Regions from separate parts of the Bifidobacterium sp. 2450 genome, predicted to be linked through region 1. Evidence: riboswitches for the same ligand, from Rfam matches in the RefSeq annotation. Region 1 holds a riboswitch; each other region holds the start of a gene.

What was found. Region 1 has a riboswitch for thiamine pyrophosphate ahead of ACEUKI_RS01020 (hydroxyethylthiazole kinase). Riboswitches for the same ligand answer to the same signal wherever they lie in the genome.
Region 2: linked by a shared signal. The riboswitch ahead of tenA (thiaminase II) and the one ahead of ACEUKI_RS01020 (hydroxyethylthiazole kinase) in region 1 are both predicted to bind thiamine pyrophosphate.
Region 3: linked by a shared signal. The riboswitch ahead of thiS (sulfur carrier protein ThiS) and the one ahead of ACEUKI_RS01020 (hydroxyethylthiazole kinase) in region 1 are both predicted to bind thiamine pyrophosphate.

What each region holds. Positions count from the first base shown of each region.
Region 1 is NZ_JBHEEA010000002.1:101,203-106,106, reverse strand. Features, by position in the region: gene dusB (tRNA dihydrouridine synthase DusB) at 1-477, opposite strand, end outside; gene ACEUKI_RS01025 (glycine--tRNA ligase) at 622-2,094, opposite strand; TPP riboswitch at 2,431-2,539, shown strand; gene ACEUKI_RS01020 (hydroxyethylthiazole kinase) at 2,530-3,474, shown strand; gene thiC (phosphomethylpyrimidine synthase ThiC) at 3,557-4,904, shown strand, end outside.
Region 2 is NZ_JBHEEA010000006.1:180,748-185,651, reverse strand. Features, by position in the region: gene ACEUKI_RS05230 (alpha/beta hydrolase) at 1-855, opposite strand, end outside; gene ACEUKI_RS05225 (macro domain-containing protein) at 930-1,439, opposite strand; partial or broken gene ACEUKI_RS05220 (phosphoesterase) at 1,460-2,205, opposite strand; TPP riboswitch at 2,345-2,513, shown strand; gene tenA (thiaminase II) at 2,504-3,238, shown strand; gene ACEUKI_RS05210 (hypothetical protein) at 3,226-3,510, shown strand; gene ACEUKI_RS05205 (alpha/beta hydrolase) at 3,635-4,267, opposite strand; gene ACEUKI_RS05200 (tRNA (adenine-N1)-methyltransferase) at 4,350-4,904, shown strand, end outside.
Region 3 is NZ_JBHEEA010000003.1:198,604-203,507, forward strand. Features, by position in the region: gene ACEUKI_RS01980 (putative ABC transporter permease) at 1-16, opposite strand, end outside; gene ACEUKI_RS01985 (HD domain-containing protein) at 13-546, opposite strand; gene ACEUKI_RS01990 (rhodanese-like domain-containing protein) at 704-1,060, opposite strand; gene thiF (thiazole biosynthesis adenylyltransferase ThiF) at 1,117-1,926, opposite strand; gene ACEUKI_RS02000 (thiazole synthase) at 2,022-2,891, opposite strand; gene thiS (sulfur carrier protein ThiS) at 2,903-3,097, opposite strand; TPP riboswitch at 3,272-3,375, opposite strand; gene argH (argininosuccinate lyase) at 3,446-4,904, opposite strand, start outside.

The sequences.
Region 1 (4,904 bases):
GATGTCGGTTTTCCAAGGCAAGGCCGAACCACCGCCTCGACGAGTGACCTTGGGCACCGGGCAGCCGAAGTTCAGATCCACATGGTCGGCCATGTTGCCGTCGACCACGATTTTCGCCGCCTGTTCGGTGATGGAGGGGTTCACGCCGTACAACTGCAGTGAACGGATTTTTTCGCTTTTGGCGAAATGACAGAGGCGCAGTGCTTTCGGGTTATGCGCCACGAGGGCTCGAGCGGTGATCATCTCGGCCACGTAGAGTCCATCGGGACCATATTCCTCGCAAATCACGCGGAAGGGCCAGTTGGTCACTCCCGCCATCGGCGAGAGCACCACCGGGGTCGGCACGGTGATGTTGCCGAGTTGGACCGGGGCGATATGCACCGGGGTCCCGGGGCGCGCCGGCGCGTCCGTACGTGGGTCGAGGTTGTCGGTCTCGTGATGCTCGGTGAGCACTGTTTCGGATTCGGATTGTGCCATGTGATTCCTAAGAAAATAAGTAGGGGCTCCCCTGAGAGAGGAGCCCCGGCGTCTATCGCCGCCACTTCGCCTACAAACAGCCCACTGGGATGTTTTCCTTACGGCTCAGCCCACAGAGGGGAGCCCAAGTTGTGCGACTCCGGCTTAGTACAGGCCGCCGGCTTCCCGAACGCCGGACTCAGGCCAAGGCTCACCGCCCATTTCCACAGGCTTCAGGGGCACGCGGGTGCGCTTCTCGCCGATACGGGCGGCCACGTAATCGGCCACCTTGTCAAGAGCGACGCGCTCCTGGGCCATGGTGTCACGCTCACGGATGGTCACGGCGTGGTCCTCGAGGGTGTCGAAGTCCACGGTGATGCACAGCGGGGTGCCGATCTCGTCCTGACGACGGTAACGACGACCGATGGCACCGGACTCGTCGTAGTCGATCATCCACTCGTTGAAGCGCAGGTCGTCGGCCAGGTTCTGGGCCACGGTCTGCAGTTCGGGCTTCTTGCTCAGCGGCAGCACGGCGGCCTTGACCGGGGCCAGACGCGGGTCGAGACGCAGCACGGTGCGCTTGTCAACGCCGCCCTTGGTGTTCGGGGCCTCGTCCACATCGTAGGCGTCCACGAGGAAGCACATCAGGGAGCGGGTCAGGCCGGCGGCCGGTTCGATGACGTACGGCACGTACTTCTCGCCGGTGGCCTGGTTGAAGTAGCTCAGGTCTTCGCCGGAGTGCTTGGAGTGCGCGCTCAAATCGTAATCGGTACGGTTGGCGATGCCTTCGAGCTCGCCCCAGTCGGAACCCTGGAAGCCGAACTTGTATTCGATGTCCACGGTGCGCTTGGAGTAGTGGGAGAGCTTCTCCTTCGGGTGCTCGTAGTGGCGCAGGTTCTCCGGCCTGACGCCGAGGTCGATGTACCAGCGGGTGCGGGCGTCGATCCAGTACTGGTGCCATTCCTCATCGGTGCCGGGCGTGACGAAGAACTCCATCTCCATCTGCTCGAACTCACGGGTGCGGAAGATGAAGTTACCCGGGGTGATCTCGTTACGGAAGGACTTACCCATGTTGGCGATGCCGAACGGCGGCCTGGAACGGGAAGAGGTCATCACGTTCTTGAAGTCCACGAAGATGCCCTGTGCAGTCTCCGGGCGCAGGTAGTGCAGGCTGTTCTCGTCCTCGACCGGGCCGAGGTGGGTGCGCAGCATCATGTTGAAGTCGCGCGGTTCGGTCCACTGGCCACGGGTGCCGCAGTTCGGGCAGACGATGTCCTTCATGCCGTTTTCCGGCATCTTGTCGTCGTGCTTCTCGGCGTAGGATTCCTCGAGCTTGTCGGCGCGGTTGCGCTTGTGGCAGTTGAGACACTCGACGAGCGGATCGTTGAACACGCTCACGTGGCCGGACGCCACCCACACTTCGGGCGGCAGAATGATGGAAGTGTCGACACCGACGACATCAGGACGGGTGACGACCATGGAGCGCCACCATTCACGCTTGATATTGTCCTTGAGAGCGACGCCGAGGGGGCCGTAATCCCAAGCGGAACGGGTGCCGCCGTAAATTTCGCCGGCGGGGAACACGAAGCCGCGACGCTTCGCAAGGGATACGACTTCATCGAGTTTGGACTGAGCCACAATGCACCTTCTGGTTTGAACGGTTTGGGGGTCTAATAACAACCGCTTCAGGATAGCCGTATATGGTGACAGGTCAGGCGGCATTATCCGGTATATGTTCCGCGTCTCACGAGCGGCCGTTCGCAGCGATTCCTCTATCGCAACACCTCCATATTGTTCCTGTTGTTTTACCCTTCCCGAATTTGTACCACTGGCATCGCGTCAGCGTCACAAATGCGGGAGATGTTGCTCGGCGGAGGCGTCTATGTATCACGAATGGACGGGACGCGCCAGACCTGACGACACGTATCGAACAAATCCGTCACGATAATGTCCATGTTGGCGCATAGCGTCGGCACTGTAATGCAGGGGAACTCGCATGTGGTTCGCGAGTTGAGAAAGGCCTGAGCCTGACCCTTAGAACCTGTTGGTTAAGACCATCGTAGGGAGCAGTAAATGAGCAATAGTGCATCATCGTTTACCGGTGTGTCCAGCGGTTGTACCGCCGGGACTCCGGTTCCAGCCGATTCACCCATCCGTGACAATATCGCCGATGCCGTTCGCCGCGTACGCGAGACGACTCCGTTGGCCCAGTCATTCACCAATTTTGTGACCATCAATTTGGTTGCCAACGCGCAACTGGCGGCCGGCGGCACTGCGGCCATGAGTTTCCTGCCGGACGACGTGATCGAAACCGCGAAAATCGCGGGCGCGAACTACATCAACGTGGGCACGCTGCTGCCGTTCTATAAGGACGCACTGCCCGAAATCGCCCAGCGACTCAACTACTTGGACAAGCCGTGGGTGCTCGACCCGGTGGCCGCCGGCATCGGCCGCACCCGTACCGCCATTCTTCAGGCCTTCAAGGCCGCTCCCCCGACCATGATTCGCGCGAATGCATCCGAGGTAATCGCGCTGGCGAACATGTGGGGGCTCAATACCGAAACCGTGGGGGACGTTTCCGAGCACCGCCCCGCCGGAGTGGAATCCGTCGACGACGTGGAGTCCGCAACCGGTGCGGCGGTGGCGCTGGCACAGTATCTGACCGAACAGCACGCCAAGCATTCCTCCCATGACGCTTCCACCCGCTGCGCCGTGGCCGTGTCCGGCATCGCCGATCTGGTGACCGATGGCGAAACCGTGTACCGGCTGCCGGGCGGTAGCGCGATGATGACCAAGATCACCGGTGCCGGCTGCTCGCTGGGCGGCGTGGCTGCCACGTATTTGGCGGTCTCCGATCCGTTGACCGCCGCCCTGTCCGCGTCTCTGCTGTACAACCGCGCGGGAGAGGTGGCCGATACAAGTTCGCACGGGCCGGGCTCGTTCCAAGTCGCGTTCCTTGACGCGCTGTGGAATGTGACCGCCGGACAGGTGGCGGAATCCGAGATTTTGGTGCAGTAGTTTCAGTTCCCTCTGATGAGGGAGCTCATAACAGTTTTTTCCAATAAGACTTCCACAAGAAACAACAAAAGCAGGAATAATAATGAATATTGAATACCCATACGACTCCATGCGCGACAGCTTCGACCTGTCCGCGTACTTCGTGGTGGGGCCGGAGGACTGCAAAGGCCGTCCGCTGACCGACGTGGTGGATCAGGCTCTGCACGGCGGCGCAACCTTCATCCAACTGCGCGCCAAGGAGGCCGATGCCTCTGAGCTGACCGACATGGCTCGCGACATCGCGCAGATCATCGAGGACAATGAGAAGTCCGATTCCGTGGCCTTTGTGATCGACGACCGTGCCGACGTGGTGTGGCAGGCCCGCCGCAAGGGCATCAAGGTGGACGGTGTGCACATCGGCCAAACCGACATGGAGCCGCGCGAAGCCCGCGCCCTGCTCGGCGACGAGGCCATCGTGGGTCTGTCGGCTGAGACCGAAAGCCTCGTTCGGCTCATCAACGAGCTGCCCGACGGCTGCATCGACTACATTGGCGCCGGCCCTCTGCACGTCTCCACCACCAAGCCCGAGGCTTCCGTGGGCGGCAACGACGGCTCCGGCAAGACGCTGGACGCCGCCCAGATCAACACCATCTGCGTTGCCAGTGAATTCCCGGTGGTCGTGGGCGGCGGCGTGACCGCAGCCGATATGGCCATGCTCGCCGATACCAAGGCTGCCGGCTGGTTCGCGGTCTCCGCCATCGCGGGTGCCGAGGACCCGGAAGAGGCCGCGCGCACCATGGTCGAAGACTGGAAGGCCGTCCGCGGCGACAAGAAGCACGGCTACGCGCCGCGCGTCGTAACCCACACCCCCGTTACTGACACTCAGGCTGCTCAGGAGGGGGCCGCGAAGCCTGGTTCCGAGGCCACTGAGAAGAAGTTCACCAACGCCAAGGACGCCAAGGATGCCCAGAAGCTTGCCAAGCAGCAGCGCGTGGACATCGCTGCCCGTGGTTCCAAGCAGCGCGACAAGGCGCACATCCGCAAGACCAAGTCCGTACCGTTCACCTATCAGTACGGTTCCTACGATCTGGAAGTGCCGTACACCGAAATCAAGCTGAGCGACACGCCCGGCGTGGGCCCGAACCCGCCGTTCCACGATTACAACACCGAAGGCCCCAAGTGCGACCCGAAGGAAGGCTTGAAGCCCCTGCGTCTCGACTGGATTCGCGACCGCGGCGACATCGAAGACTACGAGGGCCGCCGCCGCAACCTTGAGGACGATGGCAAGCGCGCCATCAAGCGCGGCCGCGCCACCAAGGAATGGCGTGGACGCAAGCATGAGCCGATGCGCGCCAAGGATCACCCGATCACCCAGATGTGGTACGCCCGCCACGGCATCATCACCCCGGAGATGCAGTACGTGGCCACCCGCGAGAACTGCGATGTGGAGC
Region 2 (4,904 bases), on a different contig from region 1:
GACTAGCACCAGCTGCGCGTCCACGCCGTGCTTGACCAGCCGGTCGCGCATCTTGACGGATTGATGGTAGGGGACCACGGTGTCGGCGGTACCGTGCAACAGGAGCATCGGCGGATACTGTTGGTCATCCCGCACCTGCAGGTAGGGGCTCATGTCAGCCGCGCGCTGACGGACCTCGGCATTGATGCCGGTCTCATGGGTCGCGCCCACCACGGCCGCGAACGGGCCGAAATAATACAGCCGGAATGGATTGGTCTCATCGTCGAATGCGTCGACAGCTTCAAGCATGTCGGTGGGCGGGAAGCAGCTGACCACGTACTTCACCGCATCGCTTTCATCGGCATTGGTGCCGTCCTCATACCGCGGATCGTCGGCGGTCAACCCCACCAGCAGCGACGTGTTGCCGCCGGACGACGTGCCCCAGATGCCGAGACGGTCGGGGTCCGCGTGCCATTGACGTGCGTTTGCCCTGAGATAGCGGATGGCTGCTTTGACGTCCTCGAGATATGCGGGGAACATGTCGTGGGGATCGCTCGAGGCATCGCGATGATTCACCGTAGCCACCACAAAGCCTTCGCGGGCCAAAGCCGAGAGCTGCGGGATCTCGTAGTCGCGATGCGGCGTGGTCCAGGCGCTGCCTTGCACGAATACCACGGTGGGGTAGCGGCGGTCATCGTCATCGCCGGTGGATTGCGGGGCGATGATATCCATTACCAGATCATCGGCCCCGGTCTTGTACGCCACGTTGCGGGTCAGCGAGGCCAGCCCGGCAAGCGTGGGATTAGATGGAATATGGATGGCGCCGTCCGAACCAGTGACGTTTTCGGCGGCTTTGGATGAGTCGATGGTTTGCATGGAATCCCCCTGGTTCTGTTGCAATACAGGACATCATACAGATGATACGAGGCCGATCGCTGATGATCGCGCGACTACCGATACAACGCCAGAAACACGGAACAATCGGAGTCTCCTACGCCCTGCTCGGACTGTCCGCCTGAATGATTGCGATTGCTGGTGGCGAGAAACGCGTGTATCTCATCCCTAGCTACCGCGAGCGCTGCATCCCGCGGATAGCCGTAAATCCCGGCGGAAATCAGCGGGAATGCGATGCTTCCGCAGCCGAGCGACACAGCAAGCTCCATCGAATTGCGATAACAGGCGCGCAGCAGTTGTTCCTCACCGGCATCACCGCCCTGCCAAATCGGGCCGGCGGTGTGAATCACGTATCGGGCGGACAATGCGAAGCCTGGTGTCGCTACGGCGCAACCGGTGAGAATAGGGGAAAGTCGGTCACAGGCCTCCTGCATATCCCGAGCTCCCGCCGCACGGAAAATCGCGCCGCACACGCCGCCGCCCATCAACAACCGCGTGTTCGCCGCGTTAACAATCGCATCCACCTGCATGGTGGTGATGTCCTGATGCACAATTCGCAGTGGCATGACTGCTATCCCTTTATTCTTTAGAACGACGGCATATCAAGCGACGGTGCTTGTGACCTGTCGGGCTAGCCGATGCGCTGCCATCGTCATGTTCACGGAACCAATCGATAACCTGCGCCTCGCTCACCGGCATCAAGCCCCATGCATCCAATCCGACGTTCAGAGCCTCCGGACGGGCCCCATCGGGCGAAAGCTGATGCGTGTGACCATACAGCAGCTTGCGACCGTCAAACGGCAGGGCCTTACCGCTGAACTTTGCCACATCGTCGGGCCAGCTGTACGACAAATCCTCCCGATATGGGAAGTGGGACAGATTCACTATGCCAAGTCCTTCGATTTCGACCGTATCGTTCGGCTCAAGGCTCTCGAACAGGTTGAGTGTGGGCCGATCTTCAAGCCACCAACCATCGTGATTGCCGATCACACCATGCAAATGCTTGCAATTGAGCGCGCGTAGACAGTTCTTCAAATGCGTCAGTGACGTGCGAAAACCGATGTCGCCCAGAATCCACAACTCATCGTCCGGCCCGACCATCGCATTGATATTGTCCACGATCGCTTTGTCGTGAGCATCCGTATCGGCTGCCGTACGGAACGTCGGCCCCGAGTCCAGCGTCGTCTCCTTGGCCCAATCCTCAGCGGCTTTGCGCCCATGCGCGCGCAGTATTTCCTCATAGCTTGAGCGCGTTGGGTCGAATGTCGTAAAACCTCGTAACACGGTGACCAGCGGATGCCCGAAATGCGTATCGGTGGTGAAATACTTCATTGACGGTCCTCCTGCGGTGCTGTCCTTGCCGCAACCGGTGCAAGGACATTACGAATGACTCCATCCTAAGTCCATAAGCGCCATGTGAGGAGTCGCAAGGATGGCCATCAGCCCGTGTCTGTTCGTGTTGCCATAATAAGGCGCATTGCAGGGGAACCCATGAACCAAGCCGATACCAACCGAGCCGGTACGGTGCCATTCGCGCCGAGACCGAATCAATCGCCGGCATGCGGGTTGAGAAAGGCATAAGGCCTGACCCTTGGAACCTGTTGGTCAACACCATCGGAGGGAGCAAATGATGACTTTTGACGCCGCTGCATTCGGCCCGATTACCTTGGACCATCTGCCGCCGTTCGCGCAACGACTGCGCGAGGCCGCCAACTTGGTCTGGGAGGAGGGATACCGGCAGCCGTTCCTGCGCGAGCTGGGCAACGGGACGCTCGATCGCGAGCGCTTCGCATTCTATCTGCTGCAGGACTACCGTTACCTAAACGACTACGCCAAGGTTCACGCTCTGGCCCTCACCAAAACCCAGGATCCCGAAGTCATGCGGTTCATGGCCGACGTGCAGAACGGTATCTTCAATGTGGAGTCCGCGATGCACCGCAAATACATGGCAAGCTACGGCATCAGCGAGCAGGAAATGAACTCGGTTCGTCAGTCCGCGTTCGCCCGCGCCTACACGTCGAACATCCTTTCGATCGCATATGGCAATCCTTTAGTCGATGTTCTCGTGGCCGTGCTGCCCTGCGCATGGGTGTACGCCGACTATGGGCAGCGTCTCGCCGCCGAATTCACGGACACGCTTGATTCCAACCCGTACAAGAGCTGGGTGGACATGTACAAAACCGAGGAGTTCTGGAGCAGCTCCGCATGGCTGATCGAACATATCGAGCAGCTGACCGAACACCTGAGCGCAGAACGCAAGGACGAACTCGTGGACATCTTCGTGACCGGCGTGCAGAACGAATACATGTTCTGGTCGAGTGCCTACGACATGCAGTACACGTGGAAACCCGAATGGGACGTGTGAGGCGCACGATGGATGAGCGGTGGGCGCGTGCTTTGCGCGCCAAGGGCATTGATATTGACGGGGCTGACGGTGCTGGTGGGAAACGGGCACACGACGGCAAACGGCATACCAACATCACGGGTACTGGTCGACGCTCCGAGTCCCAGCCGGCTGCCGGGCACTGCGGTCGATCCAATACCAGTACGAATCTGCCGGGACTGAAGGTGACGGCACACGCCACGCCATTCAAGGCCACCGGTCATAAGGGCGGCATCAGCCGGCAGGGGAATTGAGCTGATCGCAGAACCATCGCGCGATGAATGGGCGTGGCCAACGCCATTCCCCATTGTTGAGCCGCTTCTACTTGGACCGGTACCTCTTTGAACGGAGATATTCCATATTGGAGCTATTCCGGCATCATATGGCACGTAGGAAATCCCGGATATCGGCGATTTCCTCATCACAGATGGCATGGGCCATGCCGGAATACTCGCGATAGGTCAGATGCCCGGCCCGTTCAAGGACCTGATGGGCCGTTTGCTGGTCGGGCAGCGGAATCGTGCGGTCCTGCGCGCCGTACGCCAGGAAGAATCGGGTAAGGGAGTCAAGCGCCGCCTGTTCCTCGCCCATGAACGAAGGACTGAGCAGGATCGCGGCATCGAACAACGTCGGATGCGCCTTGACCAGACGATACGACAGATAACCGCCTTGGGAGAAACCGATCAATATCTTCCTGCGATGGGCGAGTGCCGAGGCGTCCAGCAGTGAAGTCACCGCATCCCCGACCGCCGCGCATTCGCGTTGGCGCTCGTCCACGCCGCAGCCGTCGGGATACCAGTAATTGCCGCCCATATAGGGCCGCGCGTAGGTGGCACGGAACGAGATATAGCTGGGTGCGGCGGCAATTGCGGCCGGGGCCGCATCGGCTCGCGTCGGCGCATATACGGCGTCGAGAATCCGCACCATCTCGCTTTCGTCGTTGCCGTAACCGTGGAACATCAGGAAAATGGGGTCATTGCCGCCGGCATCGATCTGGCTTGTCATCTGCATTCGCATCGTCATCACCTCACCAACGAGCTTACATGCATTAGACTTGTAGCGATTGACCCACCGAGCACGCAAGGAGCAAGTTATGGAGCCGAGGCGCGGGGCGCTGACCGCAGGCGAGAAGGTGCAGTTCACCGACCGCAAGGGCAAGAAGATCACCGATCAGCTGGTTGCCGGCGGCTCCACACAAACCGAGCATGGCTTGATTCTGCACGATGATGTGATCGGCAGGATCGAAGGCGCGGTCATCCTCACCGTACACGCCAAACGAGAGGCGCAGGTCAATCAGGTCTACCCCGAAAAGGACAGGAACAAGCCGTGGAAGTCCTCGCGCGCCATCGGCGGCTGGGAGTATGCGGTGATGCGCCCACGTCTGGCCGACTACGTGCTCTCCATGCCGCGCGGCGCGCAGATCATGTATCCGAAAGACATCGCCCAGGTCATCCAGCTCGGCGACATTCGCTCCGGCATGCGCGTGCTGGAATCCGGCGCCGGCTCGGGGGCGATGAGCGTCAACCTGTTGGACGCCGTAGGACAGGATGGCCACCTGACCACCATCGAGCTGCGTCCCGAATTCGCCAAGGTGGCCCAGGCCAACGCCACGCTGTACTACGGCGAGCAGCCGCAATGGTGGGACCTC
Region 3 (4,904 bases), on a different contig from region 1:
CGAGTGTGATGATCATCGACGGGCTTCGATCTCGGCGTAAGGCTTCGCAGCGGGCAACGCGCGCTTGTTGAACCGGTCGAACGAGAAGGTCTCGGCGGTGGCGGAGCATTTGTCCGCCAAGGTGACCAGATAGCCTTCGATATAGCGCGGCGGCACCGGGGTCATCGGGAACATGTGGTTCTCGATGCTGTTGCGTTCGATATCGTTGAGCTTGAAGTCCTTCAGGGCATTGACCAGGGCGGCGCGGCCATGGGTGAAGCCATGCCACTGGTGTTCGCCGTTATCCCAATCGTGCCAGTCGTACAGGAAGTAATCGTGCAGGAGAGCCGCGCGAATCAGGGATTTGAGGTCGACGCGGTACCACAGGTGTGCGCGGTCGGCCATCCACACAGCCAGGCAGGCGACACGCACGGAATGTTCGAACGTGGTGACATTGCCGTGCTGGTAGCAGCAGCGTTCGATCTGCATGTGGCGATGCTCGATGACCTCACGGCCGTGCTTGGCGACCAGGCGTTGAATCTGCGTTCGGGTGAGCAGATGTCCCACGGTTTCGACCCTCCGTTCGGGTTGGTTCAATGCAATCCCTTGTTGTGAACTACGATTACCCGACGATATTCAAGAATCCATCGAGTAATACCGTGACCGATTGTAGGGCACACGTATGTCCGTGCACACTCATCCAAAAGAACGACAACGGGAACCGTTAATCGTGGTGGGTTTCAAGATAGTCGAGATAACCCTGAAAACCGCCATCGAGGCTTGCTACATCGTAACCGCGATCGGCAAGGATTTCAGCTACTTCCTCGCTCCACCATCCTTGAGCACAATAGACTACGACAGTTCGATTTGTGGGCACGGTTTTGAGCACATGGGCCAGAGGGTCGAGTGGTGCATTGGTGGCGTCTTCGACCGGGTGGGCGGCGAAGTCGGCTGGTTCCCTCAAGTCGAGCAGCGTGACCGTATTCGGGTCGAGCTTGGCAAATTCCGCCGGCGTGATGCGGCGGTACGATGCTTCACTGCTCTCATCGTCATCGACCGCATTATGCAAAGCAATAGGCATGTTCTTCCCCTCTCGTTCTGATCTTGGCTCCCCTCAAGGAGGGACGCCACATAGCTCTAAATCGCGCAGGCCGGCTGAATATAGTTGGCCGGATCAATAGCAGTAATGGTCGGCTGCTCACCGCACACCGGGCAATCCGGCACATGCTTTGGCAGTGGGACCCGTCGAATATTCATGGTCAGGGCATCCACAGTGAGCATGCGAGCCACGAGCGGCTCCCCCACGCCGGCAATCAGCTTGACGGCCTCAGTCGCCTCCAGACTGCCGATCACGCCGACCACCGCGCCCAGTACGCCGGCTTCCTTGCAGGTCGGAATCTCACCGGCGGCGGGCATGTCGCGGAAGATGCAGCGGTAGCAGGGGCCTCCGCCGGGAATGACGGTCATCACCTGACCGGCGAATCCGACCACACCGGCATGGATATACGGCTTGCCGGCCAGCACGCAGGCGTCATTGATGAGGAATTTTGCGGCGAAGTTGTCGGTGGCATCGATCACCAGATCGTACGGTTCGATGAGGCCGGCGATGTTGCTCGCGTCGACGAGCTCGTAGTAGGTATCAACCGTCACATCCGGGTTGAGCGCGCGGATGGCTGTGGCCGCGGATTCCACTTTGGGCGCTCCGACACGTGCAGTGGTATGGATGATTTGGCGTTGCAGATTGCTCATATCCACCACATCGCCGTCCACCAGTCCGATATGGCCGACGCCAGCCGCCGCCAGATACAGGGCGGCCGGAGAACCAAGCCCTCCCGCTCCGATGATGAGCACGCTGGAGACCAGCAACCGCTTTTGCCCTTTGACCCCCACGCCCTTCAAAATCAAGTGCCGAGCATACCGTTCAAGTTGTTCATCCGTTAATGCCATATTCCATGTTCCTCATGTATCACAACCCAGCTCCCCTTGCCAGGGGAGCTGTCGCCGGAGGCGACTGAGGGGGTAGTCCCGTTCTTGAAATGTCCTCAGTGCAAATACCCCGTAGTCGGGCTGGACGGCACAGCCTGCCCCTCGGTCACCTTGCCAAGGCCAGACAAATACGCCGCACGACCAGCATCGATGGCGTGCTTGAACGCCTCAGCCATCAGCGGGATATTGCCAGCAGAGGCAACGGCCGTGTACGCCATCACCGCATCCGCACCCATCTCCATCGCATCGCAGGCCTGGCTCGGGCGTCCGATACCAGCGTCGATGATGACCGGCACATGCGCATTGGCGATGATGATTTCGATGAAGTCACGCATGCGCAGGCCCATATTGGAGCCGATCAACGAACCGAGCGGCATAACGGCAGCGGCACCGGCCTCCTCCAGCTGACGGGCCGCAATCGGGTCCGGGAACATGTAGGGCATGACCACGAAGCCTTCCTTGGCCAACATTTCGGTGGCTCGGATGGTTTCGGCGTTGTCCGGCAAGAGGTACTTGGTCTCGTGTTCGATTTCGACCTTGACGAAGTCGGTGTGGCACACTTCGCGTGCCAGTCGGGCGATACGCACGGCTTCCTCGGCGTTGCGCGCACCGGAGGTGTTGGGCAGCAGCGTAATGCCTTCGGGAATGTAGTCGAGCACGCTGTTCTCGGTGGTCTGCGCGCGGCGCAGTGCCATGGTGACGATTTGCGTGCCTGCATGTTCGACCGTGGCCTTGATGAGGTTCAGGTCGTAGCGGCCGGAGCCCAAAATGAATCGCGACTGGAACTCGTGACCGCCCAGGTTCAGCGGCTTGTCTTCCACCGGGAGAATCGGCGCGGCGGTGCCGACCGGATTGGTGACGGCGGGCTGCGGCGGCAGCGGAGTCGCCTCAACAGATGCTTCAGTAACCGGATTAATATTGCTCATAGCTTTTCCTTTCATCCACCCTGTACAAACTGCACAATTTCCATGACGCACTGGTCGTCGAGCATGGCGTCGGCACGCTTATCGCGCGGGATAATCTCACCATTGAGTTCGATGGCCACACGCTCGGCGCGGAATCCGTGCGCTTCGAGATAATCGGCGACGCTGACCGGCGTCTCGAGCGTGACCTGCTCTCCGTTGACCTGCATAATATCCTTTCAGATAGTAAAAAAGGGCGCACGAAACGAACCGTACCTTAAGTGGTGCGCCCATTCATGAACCCAATCATGCGACCGTTCGACCGCTGTGATGTATTGGCTCCATCACGACCGTCTCACGGCTGAATTATGCAAACGGAATGAAAGCTGTATCGGAGAACCCGGCAAATCTGCGACAACGATTCCTTACGGCGGCATGACCCGCGTCAAGTTCCCCGGTCGAAGTCTGGCGACTTCCTCTCAGCCTCACGGCTCCCGTTCGTTACGATTTCTCAGTGTATGCCGTTGCAGTGACAACAGCAAAATGAAGCTCCCTCTGACGAGGGAGCTTCATTGGGACTAGAACGTGCCGGGGGCTTTGTAGGCGGAGCCATCCGACGTGGATGCGGGGAAGAGCTTGAGTTCTTCGGCCTCGGCCTTGGCGTCGGCGATCTGCTCGCGCACGCGACCGTAAGCGGTGCCGCCCTTGCCGTTGCGGGAGTCGACCGAACCGTGGCTGGAGAGCACTTCGCGTACTCCCGGAGCCTTGTCGGCCGGCAGGAACGCGGCGAAGGTCTCGATGAAGTCATTGTCGGTCAGATCCCACAGTTCCTGGCCGCGGCCTTCGGCGAGCTTGACGCAGGCACCAGAGAGCTCGTGCGCGTGGCGGAACGGCACACCGTTCTTGACGAGCCATTCGGCGATGTCGGTGGCCAGCGCGAAGCCGGTCGGAGCTTCCTCTTCCAGGCGGTCGCCGTCGAAGTGCATGGTCCTGACCATGCCGGTGAAGGCGGGCAGCAGCACTTCGAGCGTATCGACCTGGTCGAACACGGCCTCCTTGTCTTCCTGCAGATCGCGAGCGTAGGCGGTGGGCAGGCCCTTCAGGGTGGCCAGCAGACCGGTCAGATCGCCGATGAGTCGGCCGGACTTGCCGCGGGCGAGCTCGGCGATATCCGGGTTCTTCTTCTGCGGCATGATGGAGGAGCCGGTGGAATAGCCGTCGTCGAGCTTGACGAAGGCGAACTCCTGGGTGTTCCAGATGATGATCTCCTCGGACAGGCGGGAGATGTCCACGCCGGTCATGGCGGCCACGAACGCGAATTCGGCCACGAGATCACGTGCGGCGGTGCCATCGATGGAGTTGTCGGTCACGCGGGAGAAGCCGAGCTCACGCGCCACGGCCTCCGGGTCGAGGCCGAGCGTGTTGCCGGCCAGCGCGCCGGAGCCGTACGGAGAGGCGTTGATGCGCTTGTCCCAGTCGATCAGTCGCTGCACGTCGCGAATCAGCGGCCAAGCGTGGGCCATGAGCTGGTGCGCGAGCAGCACGGGCTGGGCGTGCTGCATGTGGGTGCGGCCCGGCATCACGGTGCGGCCGGCCTTTTCGCTCTGCTCGATCAGGGCGTTGACGAGGTCAAGCAGGAGTCCGGCGATCACACGGGAGTGGCGGCGCAACCACATGCGAATCAGGCAGGCGATCTGGTCGTTGCGGGAACGGCCGGCCCTGAGCTTGCCGCCGAGTTCATCGCCGGCAATGTCAATCAGACCGCGTTCGAGGGCGGTGGCCTCGTCCTCATCGTCTTCGATGGGGGCGAAGGAGCCATCGTCAACGTGGCGCTGGAGCGTGTCGAGCGCATCCTCCATGCGCTGCAGCTCGTCGGCGGTCAGAAGTCCCGCACGGCCGAGAGCACGGGCGTGGGCGCGGGAACCGGCGATGTCGTCGTCGACCAAGCGCCAGTCGAACTGCGTGGACCTGGACAGTCGGGCCAATTCCGGCGACGGACCAGACGTAAAGCGACCACCCCACAGGGCCAGATGTTCG